One region of the Shinella sp. 838 genome, then DNA from elsewhere that is predicted to be linked to it. Evidence: riboswitches for the same ligand, from Rfam matches in the RefSeq annotation. Region 1 holds a riboswitch; each other region holds the start of a gene.
What was found. A riboswitch is a leader RNA that binds a small molecule or an ion and turns the genes downstream of it on or off. The one in region 1 is predicted to bind cobalamin.
Positions count from the first base shown of each region.

Region 1 (4,853 bases):
CCCGGATGTCGGAGATCACGCGATGCACGTGCGCGCGGGCGACAATGTCGTTGCGGCGCGGCATGACGCCTGAAATCAGCGAGAGCGTCGGGGCGACGAAAAGCAGGAAGATCAGCACGAGCTGCCAGATCAGCGCCTGGCGCGGCTCCATGTAGTACCAGCCCATCACGGAGGCGACGAGCCAGCCGATCGGGATGAGGCTGCGGCGCAGGTTGTCGTACATCTTCCAGCGACCGAGCATGGAAATGCCGCTCGACGGGCCGAAAATATACGGCAGCAGCTGCCAGTCGCCACGCGCCCAGCGATGCTGGCGCGATGTTTCGACGCCGTAGCGCGTCGGGAAATCCTCGACCAGCTCGACATCCGTCACCAGCGCGCAATGCGCCAAGGAGCCTTCGAGCAGGTCGTGGCTGAGCACCGAGTTTTCCTCGATGCGGCCCTTCACCGCCGCCTCGAAGGCGTCGACATGGTAGAGGCCCTTGCCGGTGAACGTGCCTTCGCCGGCGAAATCCTGGTAGACGTCGGACACCGTGAAGACATAGGGGTCGATGCCGCGGTCGGCGGAGAAGATGCGCTGGAAGGTCGAGGCTTCCTTGCCCGTCGTCAGGGACGGCGTGACGCGCGGCTGCAAAATGCTGTAGCCGGCGGTGACTTCGTTCTTTTCCGTGTCGATGACCGGACGGTTGATCGGGTGGTGCAGCTTGCCGACGAGCTTGGTCACCGCATCGCGCATCAGGCGCGTGTCGGAATCGAGCGTCATGACGTATTTCACGTCCGCCGGCACGATGTTGGCGCCCGGCAGGAAGGTCGTGTCGCCGTCACCCCGCAGAAGGAGGTTCAGCTCGTGCAGCTTGCCGCGCTTGCGCTCCCAGCCCATCCAGCACCCCTCGGACGGGTTGAACAGGCGGCGGCGGTGCAGGAGATAAAAGCGCGTGCGGCCGTCATAGGCATAGCGCGCCGAAAGCGTCGCGATCTCGCGCTTGGCATAATCGAGCACGTCGAGATCGGCGGGGGATTCCTCCGCCTGGCTGTCCGCCCAGTCGCTGAGCAGCGAGAAATAGATCTCGCCGCGCGGATTGGCGAGATAGTGGACTTCGAGATTGCGCACCAGTTCGTCGACATGGTCGCGCTTGGAGATCAGACACGGCACGACGACGAGCGTGCGCGCATCCTCGGGAATCCCGTCCTTGAACTCGTAGCCGACAAGGCGCGACGGCGTGACGAAGAAGGTGACAAGCGTGTTGAACAGGCCCGTCGCCCCTTCGGACGCCGGCAGCGCGAAAAGCACCAGCATGATCAGCCATGCGCCGTCGGGAATGTCGAGCTGATCGAGGAAATAATAGACCGCGATCATCGCCAGCAGCGTCAGGATGATATTGGGTCCGGCAATGGCGAACCAGTCGAGCTTGCGGCCGAAACGCACGATGCGCTGGACGATCGACGGCCGGTAGCCGATGCGCTTTTCGAGCAGCTTCCGCTTCTTGCCCACGAGGAAGGCGGCGACATTGGCCTCGTAGTCGAGGTCCTCGACATGCGCCGCGGCGTCTTCCGCGGTCATCGCCAGTGCCGTCTCGGTCACCTCAAGCTCGGTCTTGCCGGATCTGCGGGCGAAGCGCTCGATCGTGTTGCGATACTTGTTGCGCGAGCCGAAATCGAGGTCGCTGTAGTCGGACCCCTGGCGCAGCGCCTCGTCGAGGCGGCTGACGCTTTCGAACCAGACCGGCCACTCGGTATCGTCCACCGAGCGCAGGCTCTTGATGAGCGAACTCATCGTGACGTTGCCGGAGGAGAGGCGGTTGTTCTCCGCGACGATCAGTTCTTCGAGGTCGCTGCCGCGGCTCTCGATCTTGCGCTCCAGCCACTGGATCACCGCGCCGGAGGCCTGGAGGCCGTCGCGCAGGCGATAAAGCAGCTGGATGACGAACGTATTGTCCTCGATGAAGCTTTCCAGCGACTGGAGATGCGCGATGGACTTTTCCGGATCGTTGAGGCGGATCAGCTCATCGGCCACCTCGTTGGCCTTGAAACGCATCTTGCGCGAACGCTCGACGCGGCTGGAAATGCGGCGGAGGTTTTCAAGCAGCACGAAGCGGATGAAGGAGGGCAGCGCCCAGAGCTCGCCGATCTTCAGCGCGTCGATCTTCTGGAAGCCCTGAACAAAAGCCGTCAGCCCCTCATGCGAGACGCCGCTATGGGTGTGCGCGACATAGAGCCAGGCAAGCGCCAGCGTGCGCGGCATCACCTGCCCTTCGATCTCGATGGTCGGAAGCTGGCGATAGAAGCGGCGCGGAAAATCGCGTCGCACTTCCTGGATCGCCTCTTCGACGACGTAGTAGTTGTCGAGCAGCCATTCGGCCGCCGGCGTGATCTGCGCACCGGCTTCGACATCCTTGGCCGTGGCGCGATAGACGCGAAAGATTTCCTTCTCGTTTTCCTTGTGCCGGGCGCGGAATTCGAAAGGGTGGAAGCCGGGCAGCGCCGCGGTCTTGTCGCGCGCCAGCGCTTCACCGCAATCGGCGAGCTCCTCCAGCGACAGATAGGTGGCGCGGATCGAATCGTTATAATCGATCTGCTTGGCGTCGGCGTCGCGCGAAGGGGCTTGCGGCGTATTGTGAAGGGGCATGTTTCTGATTCTGGATCCGGCCATATGGAACCATCCGGCGACGGCCTTTGCGCCGAACGGTTTTTTGCGGGCAGGTTTCATCTCGGTGCCGCGATCAGCCATGTGACCAAACAGCGCCCGGACGGCGCGATTGGAATGGACATGGCTCAAGCGACACGCTGGTTGGCATCCTGGCCGCGTGGTGCATGAAAACGGCATTTTTTAGCCGTAAGGACAGAGACTTGCAACATGTCAACATGACCGGATGGCGCAGCATCGACCCTCATCTGCGGTTTTGGTGAATCGTGCGCCCTCGCAGGAGGCGAGCGGACACAAGGAGCAGGGGAATGGCAAATGGATGCGGCAGGAAAAAGTTCCCGCCCGCCCATCTGGCTGCCCGCCAAGCTGTGTCCAAACCGCCGAACGGAGCCTTGCACCATTGACTCGGTGCCGGCGCCAAGCCAGTTTGACGCCGTCAGGGTCTTCCGAGTCGATTGGCTCGGAGGCTAAGAGGGAAGCCGGTGCGATGCTCCGAAAGGAGCACCAAGACCGGCGCTGCCCCCGCAACTGTGAACGGCGAGCTGCTGTCGCTCCATGCCACTGGTGGATTTCACCGGGAAGGCGAGACAGACGCGATGACCCGCAAGCCAGGAGACCTGCCCTGACAGTCGTAACGTCCATGGGCGGGGTGTCCCAGTGGTGCGCTTGCTTGTCGCCTCCGGGCGAAGTTCCAGCAGCGTGCGTCCGGTCATCCCCCAATTTTCCGATTGGGGAAGAAATGCTTGCCATCACCGACAATGGTTTCGCCGGGAAACCGGAATCCATCTTCATCTCCTGGCTGCTCTGGCAGCCACACGGCGCCGACCTTGCCGTCGAGGCGCTGAAGGAGGTCCAGAAACTCTCGCGCTATGAAAAGGTCGATCCCGACATCGCCAGACTGAAGGCGCTGTTCGCCTCCCTGGCCGGGTCGAATCGACCGATGCACTGACTGCTAAGGCATAAAGACATATTGACATAAAGATATCTTTATGTGATTTCCGGTGCAGGATTATTGCACCGGAGGGCTTTGCCGTGGCCGAATCGCACCTGGACACCCTGTTCGGACCTGAACTGCCGCCACGCGATGGGCGCGAGATTCTCGCTGCCCTTCAGGCCGCCGCACGCGAGCGCATCCTGGTGCTCGACGGCGCCATGGGCACGGAAATCCAGACGCTGAAGCTGGTGGAAGAGGATTTCCGCGGCGATCGCTTCGGCGATTGCGCATGTCACCAGCAGGGCAACAATGACCTCCTGACACTAACCCAGCCCGGCGCGATCGAGGACATCCACTATCGCTACGCGCTGGCCGGTGCGGATATTCTCGAAACCAACACCTTCTCCTCCACGACCATCGCCCAGGCCGATTACGGCATGGAGGACATGGTCTATGAACTGAACCGTGACGGCGCCCGCCTTGCCCGCCGCGCCGGCCTCAGGGCCACCGAAAAGGACGGCCGCCGCCGCTTCGTCGCCGGCGCACTCGGCCCGACGAACCGCACGGCCTCCATCTCGCCTGACGTCAACAATCCCGGCTACCGCGCCGTCACCTTCGACGACCTCAAGCGCGCCTATGCGGACCAGCTGCGCGGCCTCATCGACGGCGGCGCCGACATCATCCTGATCGAGACGATCTTCGACACGCTGAATGCCAAGGCGGCGATCTTCGCCACCCGCGAAGTCTTCGAGGAAAAGGGCATCGAGCTGCCCGTCATGATCTCGGGCACGATCACCGACCTCTCGGGCCGCACGCTGTCCGGTCAGACACCGGAAGCCTTCTGGAACTCGGTACGCCACGCCGATCCCTTCTCCATCGGCCTCAACTGCGCACTCGGTGCCAACGCCATGCGCGCCCATCTCGCGGAGATCTCCTCCGTCGCGCAAACCTTCGTCTGCGCCTATCCCAATGCCGGCCTGCCGAACGCCTTCGGCAAATATGACGAGACGCCGGAGGAAATGGCCGCCCAGATCGAGGGCTTCATGCGCGATGGCCTCGTCAACATCGTCGGCGGCTGCTGCGGCTCGACGCCGGACCATATCCGCGCCATTGCGGCGGCCGCCGCACGCCACGCACCGCGCGCAATCCCCGACATACCGCGCCACATGCGCCTCTCGGGCCTCGAGCCCTTCACGCTGACCGAGGCTATCCCCTTCGTGAATGTCGGCGAGCGCACCAACGTCACGGGCTCGGCGAAATTCCGCAAGCTGATCACCG
Region 1 covers NZ_JARSBQ010000014.1:162,390-167,242, reverse strand. The annotation lists gene P9A16_RS29725 (GH36-type glycosyl hydrolase domain-containing protein) at 1-2,623, opposite strand, end outside; cobalamin riboswitch at 3,064-3,280, shown strand; gene P9A16_RS29720 (hypothetical protein) at 3,381-3,590, shown strand; gene metH (methionine synthase) at 3,674-4,853, shown strand, end outside.

Region 2 (4,853 bases), on a different contig from region 1:
CCCTCGACATTCCGCTCTCCTGGCAGATAAACCGCCTCGCCGCGGATCGGCTGGCCGGTCTCACCCGGGAGGTGACGGCGACTGCCCGGCGTTTCCTCTTGTGACAGGAAGGCAAGCATCCTCCTGAGCCACCGAAACTGCGCGCAAGCCGTCGTGCTCGTTGCTCCGGCCAGCAATACAATTCGCCGGCAGCGGCCAGTGCGACCACGCGGCCCCGCAGACGCCGGGATTGCTCCCGGCATCGTCGATCAGCGCGTGGTCCTCACGGCCCCGAGGCCGCCGCAGCGCGCGACCCGCGCAGCTGCCGCGCCGCTTCCACCATGTTCAGGAGCGCCGGCTTGACCTCTTCCCATTTGCGGGTCTTGAGGCCGCAATCGGGATTGACCCAGATCTGGCGATCCTCGAGACGCCCCCGCGCCAGTGTGAGGAGGTCTGCCATCTCCTTGACGTCGGGCACGCGCGGCGAATGGATGTCGTAGACACCGGGGCCGATCTCGTTCGGATACTTGAAGTTCCGGAAGGCATCGAGCAGCTCCATCCTGGAACGGGACGTCTCGATGGAGATGACGTCGGCATCCATCGCCGCAATGGCCGCGATGATGTCGTTGAACTCCGAATAGCACATATGGGTATGGATCTGGGTTTCGTCCGCGACGCCCGCCGAAGAAAGGCGGAAGGATTCGATCGCCCAGTCCAGATAGTGCCGCCAGTCCCTGTGGCGCAGCGGCAGGCCCTCACGAAGCGCAGCCTCGTCGATCTGGATCAGCTTCGCACCAGCCCTTTCGAGATCCAGAACCTCATCGCGGATGGCGAGCGCAATCTGCCGGCAAACCGTGCTGCGCGCAACGTCGTCCCGCACGAAGGACCAGTTGAGGATCGTCACCGGCCCCGTCAGCATGCCCTTCACCGGCTTTTCGGTGAGCGACTGGGCGTGACGCCACGACCGTACCGTCATCGGGTTGGGGCGGGAGACGTCGCCGAAAATGATCGGCGGGCGCACATAGCGCGATCCGTAGCTCTGCACCCAGGCGCACTGCGTGAAGGCGAAACCGGAGAGCTGCTCGCCGAAATATTGCACCATGTCGTTGCGCTCGAACTCGCCGTGAACGAGCACATCGAGGCCGATCTCCTCCTGCCAGCGGATGGCGTCCTCGGTCTGCTTCTGCAGGAATGCCTCGTAGTCCTTATAGCTGAGGGCACCTTTGGCATGCGCCGACCGCGCCTTGCGAACCTCGCTGGTCTGCGGGAACGAACCGATCGTCGTCGTCGGAAACAGCGGCAGCCCGATCGCCGCCGCCTGCAGGCGCCGCCGGTCCTCGAAGGTATTCAAGCGCTTCTTCATCCCCCCGTCGATACCGGCCATGCGGCCCTGGACGAGGGGATCGGTCACCTTCGGCGAGGAGGCCCGGGCGGTGATCGCCTGCGTGGCATCGTCGACGGCTTGCCGGACGGCATCCTTGCCCGCGGCCAGGCCCCTGCCGAGGATCGCGAGTTCATCCAGCTTCTGGGTCGCGAAGGACAACCAGGCTTTCAGATCCTCGTCGAGTGCCGTCTCCAGGGAGAGGTCGACAGGGACATGCAGCAATGCGCACGACGCGGCGACCTCGATGGCATCGACCCCGCGCACGGCAACGACCGGTGCCAACCGCTCCAGAAGGGCGGCAAGGTCTGCACGCCAGATGTTGCGGCCGTCGACGACGCCGAGCGAGAAGGTCTGATCGGGACGCATAGCCGCTGCAACCGCATCAAGCTGTTCCGGAGCGCGCACCAGATCGACATGGAGGCCGGCGACCGGAAGTGCGGCTGCGGCATCGAGATTGTCGCCCAACGACCCGAAATAGGTGGTGAGCATGATCTTCAGTTCAGGAACGGCCGCCGCGAAGGCCGCGTACGCCACCTTGAAGGCATGGCGCTCGCCTTCGGTCAGGTCAAGGGCGAGGACCGGTTCGTCCACCTGCACCCAGTCCGCACCGGCGGCGTGCAACCGGCGGAACAACGCTTCATAGACCGGCAGCAGCCTTGTCAGAAGATCGAGCGGCTTGAAGGTCGCGGGACGAGCCTTGGCAAGTTTCAGGAACGTGACCGGTCCAAGCACGACCGGACGCGTATGGATGCCAAGCGTCTTGGCCTCCAGGAAATGATCGACCGGCTTCTGCCCGGTCAGCGTGAAGACCTGATCCTCGCAAACCTCCGGCACCATGTAGTGGTAGTTGGTATCGAACCACTTGGTCATTTCGAGCGCGGGAACGCCGTGGCCGTGATGGGCATGGCCGCAACCGGCGTGCCCCCCCTCCTGGCTGCCGCGCGCCATGGCGAAAGAGACAGACAGCGGCACGTCGCCGCCCTCCCAGCCATAACCCGCCGGGATTGCGCCGACCATGACCGCGGTATCGAGCACATGGTCGTAGAAGGAGAAGTCGTTCGAGGGGATTCTGGTGATCCCGCGATCGCGCTGGAGCATCCAGGCTTCCGCCCGCAGCGTCTTCGCAGTTTCAAGAAGATCGTCTTCGGTGATCCTGCCGGACCAGAAACCTTCGAGCGCAAACTTCAGTTCGCGGTGGCGGCCGATGCGCGGAAAGCCGAGAGAGCCGACCGAGAGAGTTTTGTTGGACATTGTCATACCCCATTGGTTGGTGGGGGCATGGGTAAGCGGACGCGTGCGGCCATCCCCGTCAAAGACGGACCGCAGCAACCACCGGGACACCCCGCCCGTGGACGTTGTTTCGTCTTGGCAGGTCTCCTGGCTCGCGGGTCGTCACTGCTGTCCGTCTTCCCAAGGCAGGCGCCTCAGTGACATCCTGGACAGCGGCTCACCGCTTACAGTTGCGGGGGCAGCCCCGGCATTGCCGAATGATCGGCGCACCGGATTCCCTCTTAGCCCTGGAGAGGCAGAACCGCTCCAGGGAACCACGACATCAGGACTTCATGGTATCCAGGCCGGATTGTCAATAGACATAAAGAAATACTTATGCCTTTATGTATTTTTATCACCCTGGAACTGCCCACCCCCCGAGGGCCTGAGCGTGGTGCAAGTCACCGGCGCATCTGCGGGAAACCGGGAACTTTCCGCGGAATTCTGCGCGGCCATCATGGTGCGATCTCGGCGCCGCCGCGGTCTTGATTTGCCGCTTCATCGACGGCGAGGACGGCAGAATACCGACGATTTCGACAACCGCGTCATCGGCATCGAACTCGACGATCTGCTCAGCCTCCCGCGGCGACTGTGCGTGGCCGGCGACGCCAACAAGACGGATGCTATCCGTGCCGTGCTCAACAGCGGCCATGCCACCCATCTCTTCACCCACATGGCATCCACCGAGCAGTAGCTTCAGGATCAGGCACCCGACGAGTGGTGACAAGCACCAAGCGCGGATGGCAGCCGTGCTGGGGTCGCCCCACCTCAGCACCGCCTAGTGCGCTCGCCTCCCTTGACAGAGATCCCCTCAAAAGGATCAGCAAACCCTAGCGCGCCTCCCAGACGACACGTCATGGCACTCTGCTAATTTCCGATTCGGCAACAAATCGTACTTCAAGGACCATATTCGGGTCATTTTCGGAAAAATTCACCCTATGCGGCTGAAATATTCTTGACACAATTCCGTTTCGGAAATTTACTGCTTAAAACAGGCCGAAATGGAAACGCCCCATGACACAGCGTTATGTCGTTGACGATCTGGACCGCGAGATCATCCGTTATCTCTCCGAGGACGGGCGCCTCTCGGCGGCAGAAATCGCTGGCCGGATCGGCAGCGTCTCCGAACGCACGATCCGTAATCGCATCGCCGCCCTGCTCCAGGCGAAGATGATCGTGATCGGCGCCATTCCCGATCCCGTGGCGCTCGGGCGCGACGTGCAGGTCGAGCTTCTGATCGAGGTCGAAGCCGGCAAGATAGAAGACGTTGCCATCCAGCTCGCGGAGTACGAGGAGATCGGCTACCTGGCCGCGACCAGCGGCACAGCCAATCTCAGCGCCTCGCTCTTCGTCGCCGATCACGCGGCGCTTCTCGAATTCATGGATCAGGAACTGGGCAAGCTGCCCGGCGTCAAACGCGTGACGACTTCGGCGGTCCTGCGGCTCTACAAGGTATTCGGCACGAGAACCACCGCGATCGGCCGCGGCACGGACCTCGGCGGCAAGAAGAAAGGATAACCCATGTTGCGCATTGGGGTGGATGTGGGCGGGACCAATACGGATGCGGCACTGCTGCGCGGCACCGATGTTCTGGCAACGGTGAAGGCCTCGACCACGGCGGACGTGACCTCTGGCGTCGGCGCGGCAATCCGCACGGTTCTCGCCGAAGCGGGCATCACCGCCGCCGCCGTCAACGCTGTCATGATCGGCACGACGCATTTCCTCAACGCCGTCGTCGAAGGGCGCCATCTTGAAAAGGTCGGTGTTCTCAGGCTTTGCGGCGCAGCGACGCGCTCTCTGCCGCCGATGATCGACTGGCCCGACGCCCTGCGTCCCATCGTCGAAGGCGGCGCAGCCATGGTGGGCGGCGGCGTGAACTACGACGGCTCCGAAATCGCCCCACTTGATGTGGCCGCAGTCCGTGCCGCCTGTCGCGACTGGCGTGCCAAAGGCATCTCCGCCGTCGCGATCTGCTCCGTCTTCGCCCTGGTGGATCCTCGCATGGAAAACGAGGCGGCCGAAATCGTTGCCGAGGAAATGCCGGACGCTGCGATCAGCCTGTCGCACCGTGTCGGCCGTACCGGCCTTCTGCCCCGCGAGAACGCCACGATCCTCAACGCAAGCCTGCACAAGCTCGGCCACGAGACCGTCGGCGCCTTCCGCTCGGCCTTCGTCACACTCGGCCTCGATTGCCCGCTCTACCTCACCCAGAACGACGGCA
Region 2 covers NZ_JARSBQ010000005.1:162,319-167,171, reverse strand. The annotation lists gene P9A16_RS17890 (LysR family transcriptional regulator ArgP) at 1-104, shown strand, start outside; gene metE (5-methyltetrahydropteroyltriglutamate--homocysteine S-methyltransferase) at 263-2,614, opposite strand; cobalamin riboswitch at 2,714-2,927, opposite strand; gene P9A16_RS17880 (sugar-binding domain-containing protein) at 3,090-3,326, shown strand; gene P9A16_RS17875 (Lrp/AsnC family transcriptional regulator) at 3,647-4,150, shown strand; gene P9A16_RS17870 (hydantoinase/oxoprolinase family protein) at 4,154-4,853, shown strand, end outside.
Region 2: another riboswitch for cobalamin. It lies ahead of metE (5-methyltetrahydropteroyltriglutamate--homocysteine S-methyltransferase); the one in region 1 lies ahead of P9A16_RS29720 (hypothetical protein).

Region 3 (4,853 bases), on a different contig from region 1:
TCGCCGTCGATCAGGATGCGGCCGGAATCGAGCTCCACGAAGCCGCTGATTGCCTGGAGCAGGGTGGTCTTGCCGCAGCCGGACGGGCCGAGCAGCGTCAGGAATTCGTTGCGGCGCACATCAAGGTCGATCGCGTCGAGCGCCGTCACTGTCTGACCCTCGGGCGTGCCGAAGGCTTTCGCCGCCTTCTCCAGGCGGACTATCGAATCTCGCATCGTCGTTCCCCAAAATGTTATTAAAATAACGCTTGTGCGATTTCGATAGTTGGATACCATTTACCCATTCAAGTCAACGGCCGAAAGAAGCCGGGACAGGAACATCCGGCGCAAAGGAAAACGCCGGGGCCGTGACGGGCCAAACCATCAGAGGAGATCATTCGATGACGAAATTTTACCGCGGCGGCCCATTCGGCCTTGGCAAATGGACGCGCCGCACCGCCTTTTCACTCGCCGCCCTCGCGGCGACGGCCGGCATGGCGAACGCCGCCGAACTCAACATCTACAACTGGGGCGAATACATCAATCCGGAGGTTTTGAAGAAGTTCGAGGAGGAGACCCAGATCAAGGTCAACCTCTCGACCTATTCCTCCAACGAGGAGATGCTGGCGAAAATCCAGGGCGGCGCGACGGGCTACGACATCGTCTTCCCCTCCGTGCACATGCACGACATCATGGCCAAGCTGGAGCTTCTGCAAAAGACCGACATCAACACGTTCGAGGGGTTCAAGAACATCGATCCCGCGTTCCTGCGCGCCAAAAGCGACCCGAAGGGCGAATATTGCCTGCCCTATGCCTGGGGTTCGGTCGGCATTTTTTACAACCGCACGATCCTCGGCAAGGACGTCACCGGCTGGAAGGACCTGATCGAGACGGTGAAGGCCAAGGGGCTGAAGTTCACGCTGCTTGACGACATGCGCGAGGTGCTGGCGGTCGGCCTGATGCTGAACGGCCACAAGATCAACTCCACCGATCCGGCGGAATTGCAACAGGCGGCGGAAACGATCATTGCCATGAAGCCCTATGTGGCAGCCTTCACCTACGACACGCGGCCGATGGTGCAATCCGGCGACGTCGCGGCCGGCCACTTCTTCGTCGGCGCGATGGTCGATGTCTTCGGCGACGAGAAGGACCTTGGCTATGTCATCCCCGAGGAGGGGGCGACGATGTACCAGGAGGATGCCTGCGTCCTGAAGAGCGCGCCGAACAAGGAGAACGCGATCAAATTCCTGCAATTCTACACCCGCCCGGAAATTGCCGCGCTCAACGTCTCGCAGCAGACCAACGGCACGGCCAACGTGCCGGCGCGGCAATTGACCCCGGAAAAGATCAAGAATAGCAAGGAGATCAATCCGCCCGCCGAGACCATGGCGCGTCTCCAGATCTTCGAGGACCTGGGCCCGGCGCTCCGCCAGCTCGACCGGGTCTGGACGCGGGTGAAGACGGCGCAGTGACCATGCGCGATCCCCGCCCGTCTTTTCGGCGGGCGGGATTTTTGGGAGAGGGCGACGTGTCGAAACGCATTCTGAAGCTCGTTCAGTCCGACGATCTCAGGCGGTCCAAATCCGACAAGCTGATCGCCCACTATATCGAGCGCAACATCGCCGATCTCCCCTTCGAGACCGCGCGCTCGATCGCCCAGCGGCTTCAGGTCTCGCCGATGACCATCGGCCGGTATCTGCGCCGCATGGGTTTCGACGGCCTCGACGAGTTGAAGAGCGAGCTGCGCCGCGGCGGTTCCAATCCGGCCTGGGAGGTCAAGGCCCAAGTCGCTTCGCTGGAACAGGACCGCAAGGAGGGAAAGCTCCTCGCCGGCCTCATCCAGCAGCAGATCGACAATCTCGGCCAGATCTATGCGATCACCGGCGCACCGGAATGGCAGCAGACGATCGACGCGTTGATCGGCGCAAGCGAGGTCTATGTCGCCGCCTATCAGAATGTGCGCGGCATCGCGCAATATTTCGCCAGCCAGCTTTCCTATACGCGCCCGCGCGTGCAGTTCGTCGATGGTCTCAACGGCACCTATGCGGAATTGCTCGATGGTTCCGTCGAGGGGAGGGTGCTGTTCCTGCACGACGTGCGCCGCTTTGCCGCCAAGGCGCGGCCGCTGGCGCTGGAGGCCCGGCGGGCCGGCGTCAAGGTCGTGCTGCTGACCGACGAATTCTGCCCCTGGGGGCCGGATGTTTCCGATATCTGCCTCGTCGTGCCGGGCTCGCACGGGCCGCTCTGGGATGGCGCAGCCACCATGACCGCGGTCATGGACCTCATGCTCAGCAATATCATTGTGCTCATGGGCGAAGCCGTGAGCGAGCGCGTCGATACGCTTACCCGCCTCCAGGACATCTTCGGAGATTTCGAGAGCTGAGCGCCTTGACGCTGCCGAGCGCGGCGGATTAAGGATGGATCGACGGTTTCCCGAGGGATGACTCCCAGGGGATTAATAGGGAACACGGTGCGGACGACCCAACAGGGACCCATTCCGTGGCTGCCCCCGCAACTGTAGGCGGATTGCCGCCTGTCCTCGGACGCGTTTTCGCGTCATGCCACTGCGGTTTTTCCGCGGGAAGGCAGACAGGCAGCAGATATCCGTGAGCCAGGAGACCTGCCGTCGTCGAGAAAAATCCAAGTCACGGGCGGGGATGCCCGGAACAGGAGACCCTATGACGACCCTGGCTGCCGGCAACGGCGGAATTCCAATCGTTTTCTCCCGACCGCAATCGGCGCGCGCCTGTCGGCGCGTCGGCTGAGCCCGCACGCTTTCATTCATTCGGGAGAAACCCATGACCATTCTGCCTGCGGCCGTGCGCGCCGCATCCCTCGTTTCCGCGCTGGCCGGTGCCGCCGTGTTTGCCCTGTCAGCGGGCGCCGCGCAGGCGGCCGCGACGCAGTATCCGCTGACGCTGGAAAATTGCGGCCGCAAGGTCACCTTCGAGAAGGCGCCGGAACGGGCTGTCTCGCTCGGCCAGAGCTCGACCGAAATCCTGTATCTCCTCGGCGTTGGCGAGCGCATGGTCGGCACGGCGGTCTGGATCGGCCCGGTGCTGTCGGGTTACGAGGACGCCAACGCCAAGGTCGAGCGCCTTGCCGACAACGATCCGAGCTTCGAGAGCGTCGTCGCCAAGAAGCCGGACCTTGTGACGGCGCAGTTCCAGTGGCATGTCGGTCCGGAGGGCATCGTCGCGACGCCAGAGCAGTTCGATGAACTGAAGATCCCGGTCTACACCTCGCCGGCCGATTGCATCGGCAAGGACAATTCCGGTGGCGGCGACGGGGTGCGCAAGACGGTCTTCACGATGGAGCTGATCTACAAGGAAATCAGCGAATTGGCGCAGATCTTTGATGTGCAGGATCAGGGCGAGAAAGTCATCGCCGACCTCAAGGCGCGCGAAGACGCGGCGCGCAAGAAGATCGCTTCGGCGGATGGCAAGCTTTCCGCCGTCTTCTGGTTCTCCAGCGCCGAACTCGACATCGACCCCTATGTCGCCGGGCGCAACGGCGCGCCGGGCTACATCATGTCGGCGCTCGGCATCCGCAATGTCATTGAGAGCGACGAGGAATGGCCGACGGTCGGCTGGGAAACCGTTGCCAAGGCCGATCCGAGCATCATCGTCGCCGGCAAGATGGAGCGCCGCCGCTTCCCTGCCGATGACGTCGCGGTCAAGCACACGTTCCTCAAGGAAGATCCCGTCGCCAGCCTGATGCCGGCCGTGAAGAACGGCCATGTCGTCGATATGGACGCCCAGGCGATGAACCCGACGATCCGCACGATCGAGGGCATCGAGGTGCTTGCCGACGCCATCGAGAAGGCTGGCCTCGCGAAGTGACGGCTGATCGCCCCATCCTGCTGCGCACGGGTGTCGCTCTTGCGGCGCTCGTGCTGCTTGTCGCCGCGCTCGGGGTGGGCGCGGCGGTGGGCGAGACCGCTATTCCGCTCGACGTCGTGGCAAAGACCGTGGCGAACCGCCTCTGGCAGGCGGGGCACGCCATCGAGCCGATAGACGAGGGCATCGTCTGGAACTACCGGCTGAGCCGCGCCGTGGTTGCGGCCTGCTGCGGATCGGCGCTCGCGATCTGCGGGGTGATCCTGCAGTCGCTGCTGCGCAACGCGCTGGCCGATCCCTACATTCTCGGCATTTCCGCCGGTGCCTCCACGGGCGCTGTCGCGGTGGCGATCCTCGGCATCGGCGCCGGTATCCTGACGCTGCCGATCGGTGCCTTTATCGGGGCGCTCGTCGCCTTCGGTCTCGTCAGCGCGCTGGCGGTTCGCGCAGGCCGCGGTACGGGGGCGATCATCCTTGCAGGGGTCGCCGGTTCGCAGCTCTTCAATGCGCTGACCTCCTTCATCGTCACCAAGGCGGCCAATGCGGAACAGGCACGCGGCATCATGTTCTGGCTGCTCGGCAATCTCTCGGGCGTGCGCTGGCCGGATGTCTGGCTGGCGCTGCCGGTTGCGCTTCTCGGGCTTGTCGTGTGCCTCTGGCATGCGCGCGCGCTCGATGCCTTCACCTTCGGCACGGAATCGGCGGCCTCGCTCGGCATTCCGGTGCGCCGGGTCTATGTCGTGCTGATTGCCGTCTCGGCACTGATGACCGCCGTCATGGTCTCCATCGTCGGGTCGATCGGTTTCGTCGGCCTCGTCATTCCCCATGCCGCGCGCATGGTCGTCGGTGTCCGCCACGGGTTGCTGCTGCCGGCCTCGGCGCTGATCGGCGCCATCTTCATGATCGCCGCGGACGTGCTGTCGCGGGTCATCATTCCCGGCCAGGTGCTGCCCATCGGCGTCATCACCGCGCTGTTCGGCGCGCCGGCCTTCGCGCTCATCCTCAGCCAAAGGAGATCGGCCCTGTGACCCTTTCG
Region 3 covers NZ_JARSBQ010000004.1:491,582-496,434, forward strand. The annotation lists gene P9A16_RS16805 (ABC transporter ATP-binding protein) at 1-215, opposite strand, end outside; gene P9A16_RS16810 (polyamine ABC transporter substrate-binding protein) at 380-1,450, shown strand; gene P9A16_RS16815 (MurR/RpiR family transcriptional regulator) at 1,507-2,361, shown strand; cobalamin riboswitch at 2,388-2,620, shown strand; gene P9A16_RS16820 (ABC transporter substrate-binding protein) at 2,777-3,820, shown strand; gene P9A16_RS16825 (FecCD family ABC transporter permease) at 3,817-4,845, shown strand; gene P9A16_RS16830 (ABC transporter ATP-binding protein) at 4,842-4,853, shown strand, end outside.
Region 3: another riboswitch for cobalamin. It lies ahead of P9A16_RS16820 (ABC transporter substrate-binding protein); the one in region 1 lies ahead of P9A16_RS29720 (hypothetical protein).

Region 4 (4,853 bases), on a different contig from region 1:
GCGGGCATTTCGCATCCTTGCCGGCCATGGTGAAGGTGACGGTCGCAACGGCATTGGCATCGACGTCGTGCTCACCGGCGCCGGCGCGGATGGCGATCTCCTCCGGGGCAGGCGCTGCGGCCGGCTGGAAGCTCTCCTCGTGGTAGCGCTCCATGTTGAAGCCGCAAACCTTGAGAAGGTCTCTGACGCCGCGCATGAAAGGTTCCGGGCCGCAGCAGAAGACGGTGCGCTCGCGAAAATCCGGCGCGAGCAGCGAGAGACGGGCGGCATCGATGCGGCCGCGCAATCCGTGCCAGCCGTCGCGCGGATTGTGCCCCTCGACGACGAAGCCGAGCGTCAGGTTCGGCATCTGCGCGGCAAGACATTCAAGCTCCGCCTTGAACAGCAGATCCTCCGGCTTGCGCGCGCAGGTGACGAAGGCGACGTCGGACTGCGGCGCGCAATCCGACATCCAGCGCGTCATCGACATCATCGGCGTGACGCCGGAGCCGGCCGAGATGAAGAGATACTTTTCGGCGGGATAGCGCACGAGGGAGAAGTCGCCGAGCGGGCCGAAGGCCTTCAGCTTCATGCCGGGCTTCAGGTTGTCGAACATCCAGCGCGTGCCGATCGAGCTCTTCTGCGCCTTCACCGTCACGGAAACGGAGAAGGGGCGCGAGGGCGTCGAGGAGAGCGTATAGGTGCGCAGGACGGGATCGTCCTGCGCAACCGGAATTTCCAGCGTGACGAACTGGCCGGGCAGGTATCGGAACCAGTTGTCGCGGTCGGACCGGAAGGTGAAGGTCATCACGTCTGATGTCTCCACCGTTACGGCAATGCATTCCAGCATGTGCTGGCGATCGTTCCACGGATGAAGCTCGTCGAAATGACGGAAATGGCTTGCGATCGTCATGTCATGCCACCCGCGAGAGCGGCTTCTTGGCGCCGTCGAGCCGGTCGACCATAAAGTTCACGTACCATTCGACGAACTGCATGACGCCCCCCTCGTCTTCCGGCGAATAGGGGCCGGGCTGGTAGGCCGGCGAGCGGATGCCGAAGGCGTTTTCCTCGACGATGCGGCGGTCCTGGTCGTTGGTCTCGGTCCAGACATGGGTGAGCTCGTCAAGGCGGTAATCGACGCCCTCGACCGCGTCCTTGCTGACCAGCCATTTCGTCGTGACCTGCGTCAGCTCCGGCCCAAGCGGCAGAACGCGGAAGGTGATGGCATGGTCGGCGAGCACATGGTTCCAGGTCGTCGGATAGTGGAAGAGCAGCAGCGTGCCGATGTGGTTTTCCAGCACATCGTTCGACAGCGGGCGGTTGACGGCGCGGGCGCCGGACATCGTGTAGCTCTCGGCATCCTGGATGAGCGGCATGCGGGCCGCGCGGAACTGGCCGGTCGACGACATGCGGAATTCGCTCGGTAGGCCCGCCGCCTCGCATTTTTCCCAGTGCGCGGTGATGACGGGATCGTCCTTGGCGCCCTGCACGCCGGTGGCGCTCGGCGCTTCGGGATAGGTGCGGCAAAGCTCGGGATGGTTGGCGGCGCAATGATAGCACTCGCGGTTGTTTTCCCAGACGAGCTTCCAGTTGCCCTTCTCGACGATCGTGCTTTCGAAGGCGACCTTGGTCTCGCCGAGGCGGTGACGGGCAAGATAGGGCTCGACCAGGCTGCGGAAGGCGGAAAAGTCCGGCGCCTCGTTTGCAAGGCAGATGAAGATGTATCCGCCGACGGTCTCGCAGTGCACGCGCTTCAAACCGTGCTGGCTCTTGTCGAAATCCTCGGCCATGTGGCGGGCGAAGAGCAGCGAGCCATCCAGCTCGTAGGTCCACTGGTGGTAGGGACAGACGAGCTTGGCCGAGGACCCCCTGTGCTGCGTGCAGACGCGCGAGCCGCGGTGACGGCAGGAATTGTGCAGGGCGCGCACGGTCCCCGTGCGGTCGCGGGTGATGACCACGGGATAGTCGCCGACCTGCACGGTAAAATAGTTGCCGGCCTTCGGGATCTCGCAGTCATGGCCGATGAACAGCCAGTCGCGATACCAGATCGTCTCGAGATCGAGCCTGTAGTGATCGGGGTCGATGTAGAAGGCCTGCTCGAGGCTGTGGCCCTCGCGCCGGTTCTTGAGCTTGCGGAGCACGTCGCTGCTGATGTCCATGCCGGATCCTCGATATCCTGTTGGGGATGAGGCGCACGGAAGGAGACGGCATCCGGGCGCGGGGGCGCCGGACTGCACGCTTCCCGGCCGCCCGCCGCAGCCAGTCACGATCATTCCCAAGGCTGGTTTCCGGGCTCAGGAGCGTCCGTCAGGACCGTCGCGGCGCCTTCCCGGACTTCTGTCCAGTGGCGTCTCGCCGCGCGTTTCTCCTACACCGTTGCGGGGGCAGCGCCGGATTTCAACCGGCTTCCCAATTCTCCGCTCTTCGTCAGAACGGCACCTCGAGTGTTCTTATCTAAACGCAAGGCCCGGCAAACGACATGTCAGTTAGCGACATGCCATTCCGATTTGGCGACAGAGAGAAAATGGGCCGAGGCAAGCCAACCTCAGGCCTAATTGCATATATTTCAATCAATTATGCAAAGGAAACGAGCAACATGAATACCCTTTGGGCCACCTGACATGCCCGGTGACACAATTGTCATATTGCGACCCCTCCGGAACCTTTGGAAAAAGCGGGGGCGGATTGGCAAGGAATGCTTAACGCCGTTTCCTTAAACTTCATCGCATCGGGGCGCGAGGATGGAGTGCCGACGCGTGCAGCAAACCAAGTTCCGTTACTACGACGCAGTCGCCTACAAGCGCGCGAACCAGCCGAAATCGGCCGCCCATACCGAGTTCCTGCGCACCGGCCGCATCGACCGGAATGTCAGCTGGAGCCCGAACGAGAAGCGCTACCTCAGCTACCAGGAAGTGGCCGAGCGTACCGGCCGCAAGCTGGAAAATGCCGGCAGCGTCACGCATGACCGCATCAACGGCTTTCACCAGTCGATCCGCTTTCCCAAGCTGATCTTCCACCGCACGCTCGCCCAGACGCCGCATCTCGGCTATTGCCACATCACCGTCGCCAATTCCCGCTTCGCGGAATTCGAGAATGTGCAATGGGCCTTCTACATGGCCAATTTCTTCGCCGAGATCGGTGAGGAGGAGCAGTTCTTCGCCGACATCTCGAAGAAGGCCGGGCGGATGTATTTCGCCGTCGCCATCACGCCGGCCGAAGAGGAAGGCCGCCTGCAGATCGACCGCAAGGTGCGCGGCAACGGCGTGCTCTTCCGCACCGACGATCCGAAGCTTGCCATGAAGAACGTGCTGATGCTCGGCGCGCACAACGAGGCGCTGCGCAAGATCATCCGGGCGCTCTAACCCCTACCCCGCTGCGTCAGGCCACCCCGGACGGCCGGTAGATCAGCCATTCCTTGCCGGCCGGCACCTCGTCGCCGCGACCGTAGACGACGATCTGGTCGCCGCCCGCGCCCCGCGCCTCCGCCAATGCCCGCTCGCAGGCCGCCGAAAGGTCGAGCGCGCTGTCGGCGCGGTCCGCCATGCACACGCCGGCAGACAAGGTGAGGTGACCCAGATTGCGCCCGGTACGCGGATCGCGCAGCGCCACCGTCTGGAAGGCGGCGCGCAGCAGGTCGATCAGCCGCGTCACCTCCCCTTCGTCAGCGGTGCGAAACAGGAAGCCGAAGCGCAGGCCGTCGAAACGCACGGCCAGCTCGCCGGCGGGAAAAGCCTGGCGGATAAGGCCGCCGTAGAAGGTGACGAGATGATCGGACAGGGCCTCGATCTGGCCGGCGGAGAACCGCTGCTCGGCATCCACCTCGGCGATCGCGACGCCGCAGAGCATCGGCAGGTCCGGATTGGCATAGACCCGGGCGAGCGCCTTGTTAAAGGCACGGCGGTTGCCGAGCTTCGTCGGCGGATCGACGAACTTCATCGCCTCGAATTCCGCCATCTCCTTCTGGATGCCGTCCATGACGACCGATTGCGCGGCAACCTTCTCCGCCATCTCCGCCGTATGGGTGACGCGCAGTTCGGTCGCGCGCTGCAGCGCCTCGAGCGAGGAGCCGAGTGCGCCCTCTCCGAGGCTGCCGGCATCACGGATGACCTGCGAGGCCTCGCCGATCAGGCGGCCGTAATCCGACAGCGAGGTGCGTTCCTGGCTCAGCAGATCCATGAAATTTGCCATCTCGTTGCTGATGGCGCCGGCCGAGCGCTGCAGCACGCCCGCCTCATGCTGGTGCGGCAGATACTTGCGGCCGAGTTCGTCGAGCGCGCCCTGCGTCTTGTATTTGCCGAGCGCGATGAAATCGCGCACCAGATCGGGATTGCACCCCGCATAGGCCTCGTAGACCAGTTCATAATTGCGCGGCAGGCCGTCGATGCCCATCTGCTTCATCGCCGTTGCGACGCGCAGGGCGATATCGGTCGTCGAGGATTTCTTATGCGCCATCAATGCGGACCTGCTGCTTGATTTTTCAACCCTCCATAGCAGCCACCACTTTCGGCCGATCTAATCCGGTCGCTCGCATTTTAGGCAATGGGTAACCCTTGGCTTTTGCGGGAAAAGCCCTGTAAAGGAAGCCCGGACAAGGAAGGGCGACATGGCTGATATCGTGGATACGCGGACGGATGCGGAGACGGCGCTGGCCCGGGCCTGCGAAGCGCTCGGCCGGGGCGTGCCGGTCGCCATTCCCACCGAGACGGTCTACGGCCTTGCCGCCGACGCCACCAACCCGCTGGCCATCACGCGCATCTACGAGATGAAGGGACGGCCACGCTTCAATCCGCTGATCTGCCACATGGCCGACCTCGCCATGGCAGAGGAGCATGCGGTCTTCGATCCGCTGTCGCGCGCGATCGCCGAGGCCTTCT
Region 4 covers NZ_JARSBQ010000002.1:142,189-147,041, reverse strand. The annotation lists gene P9A16_RS08285 (hybrid-cluster NAD(P)-dependent oxidoreductase) at 1-892, opposite strand, end outside; gene P9A16_RS08280 (aromatic ring-hydroxylating oxygenase subunit alpha) at 894-2,138, opposite strand; cobalamin riboswitch at 2,242-2,437, opposite strand; gene P9A16_RS08275 (DUF6656 family protein) at 2,736-3,341, shown strand; gene P9A16_RS08270 (diguanylate cyclase domain-containing protein) at 3,358-4,431, opposite strand; gene P9A16_RS08265 (L-threonylcarbamoyladenylate synthase) at 4,583-4,853, shown strand, end outside.
Region 4: another riboswitch for cobalamin. It lies ahead of P9A16_RS08280 (aromatic ring-hydroxylating oxygenase subunit alpha); the one in region 1 lies ahead of P9A16_RS29720 (hypothetical protein).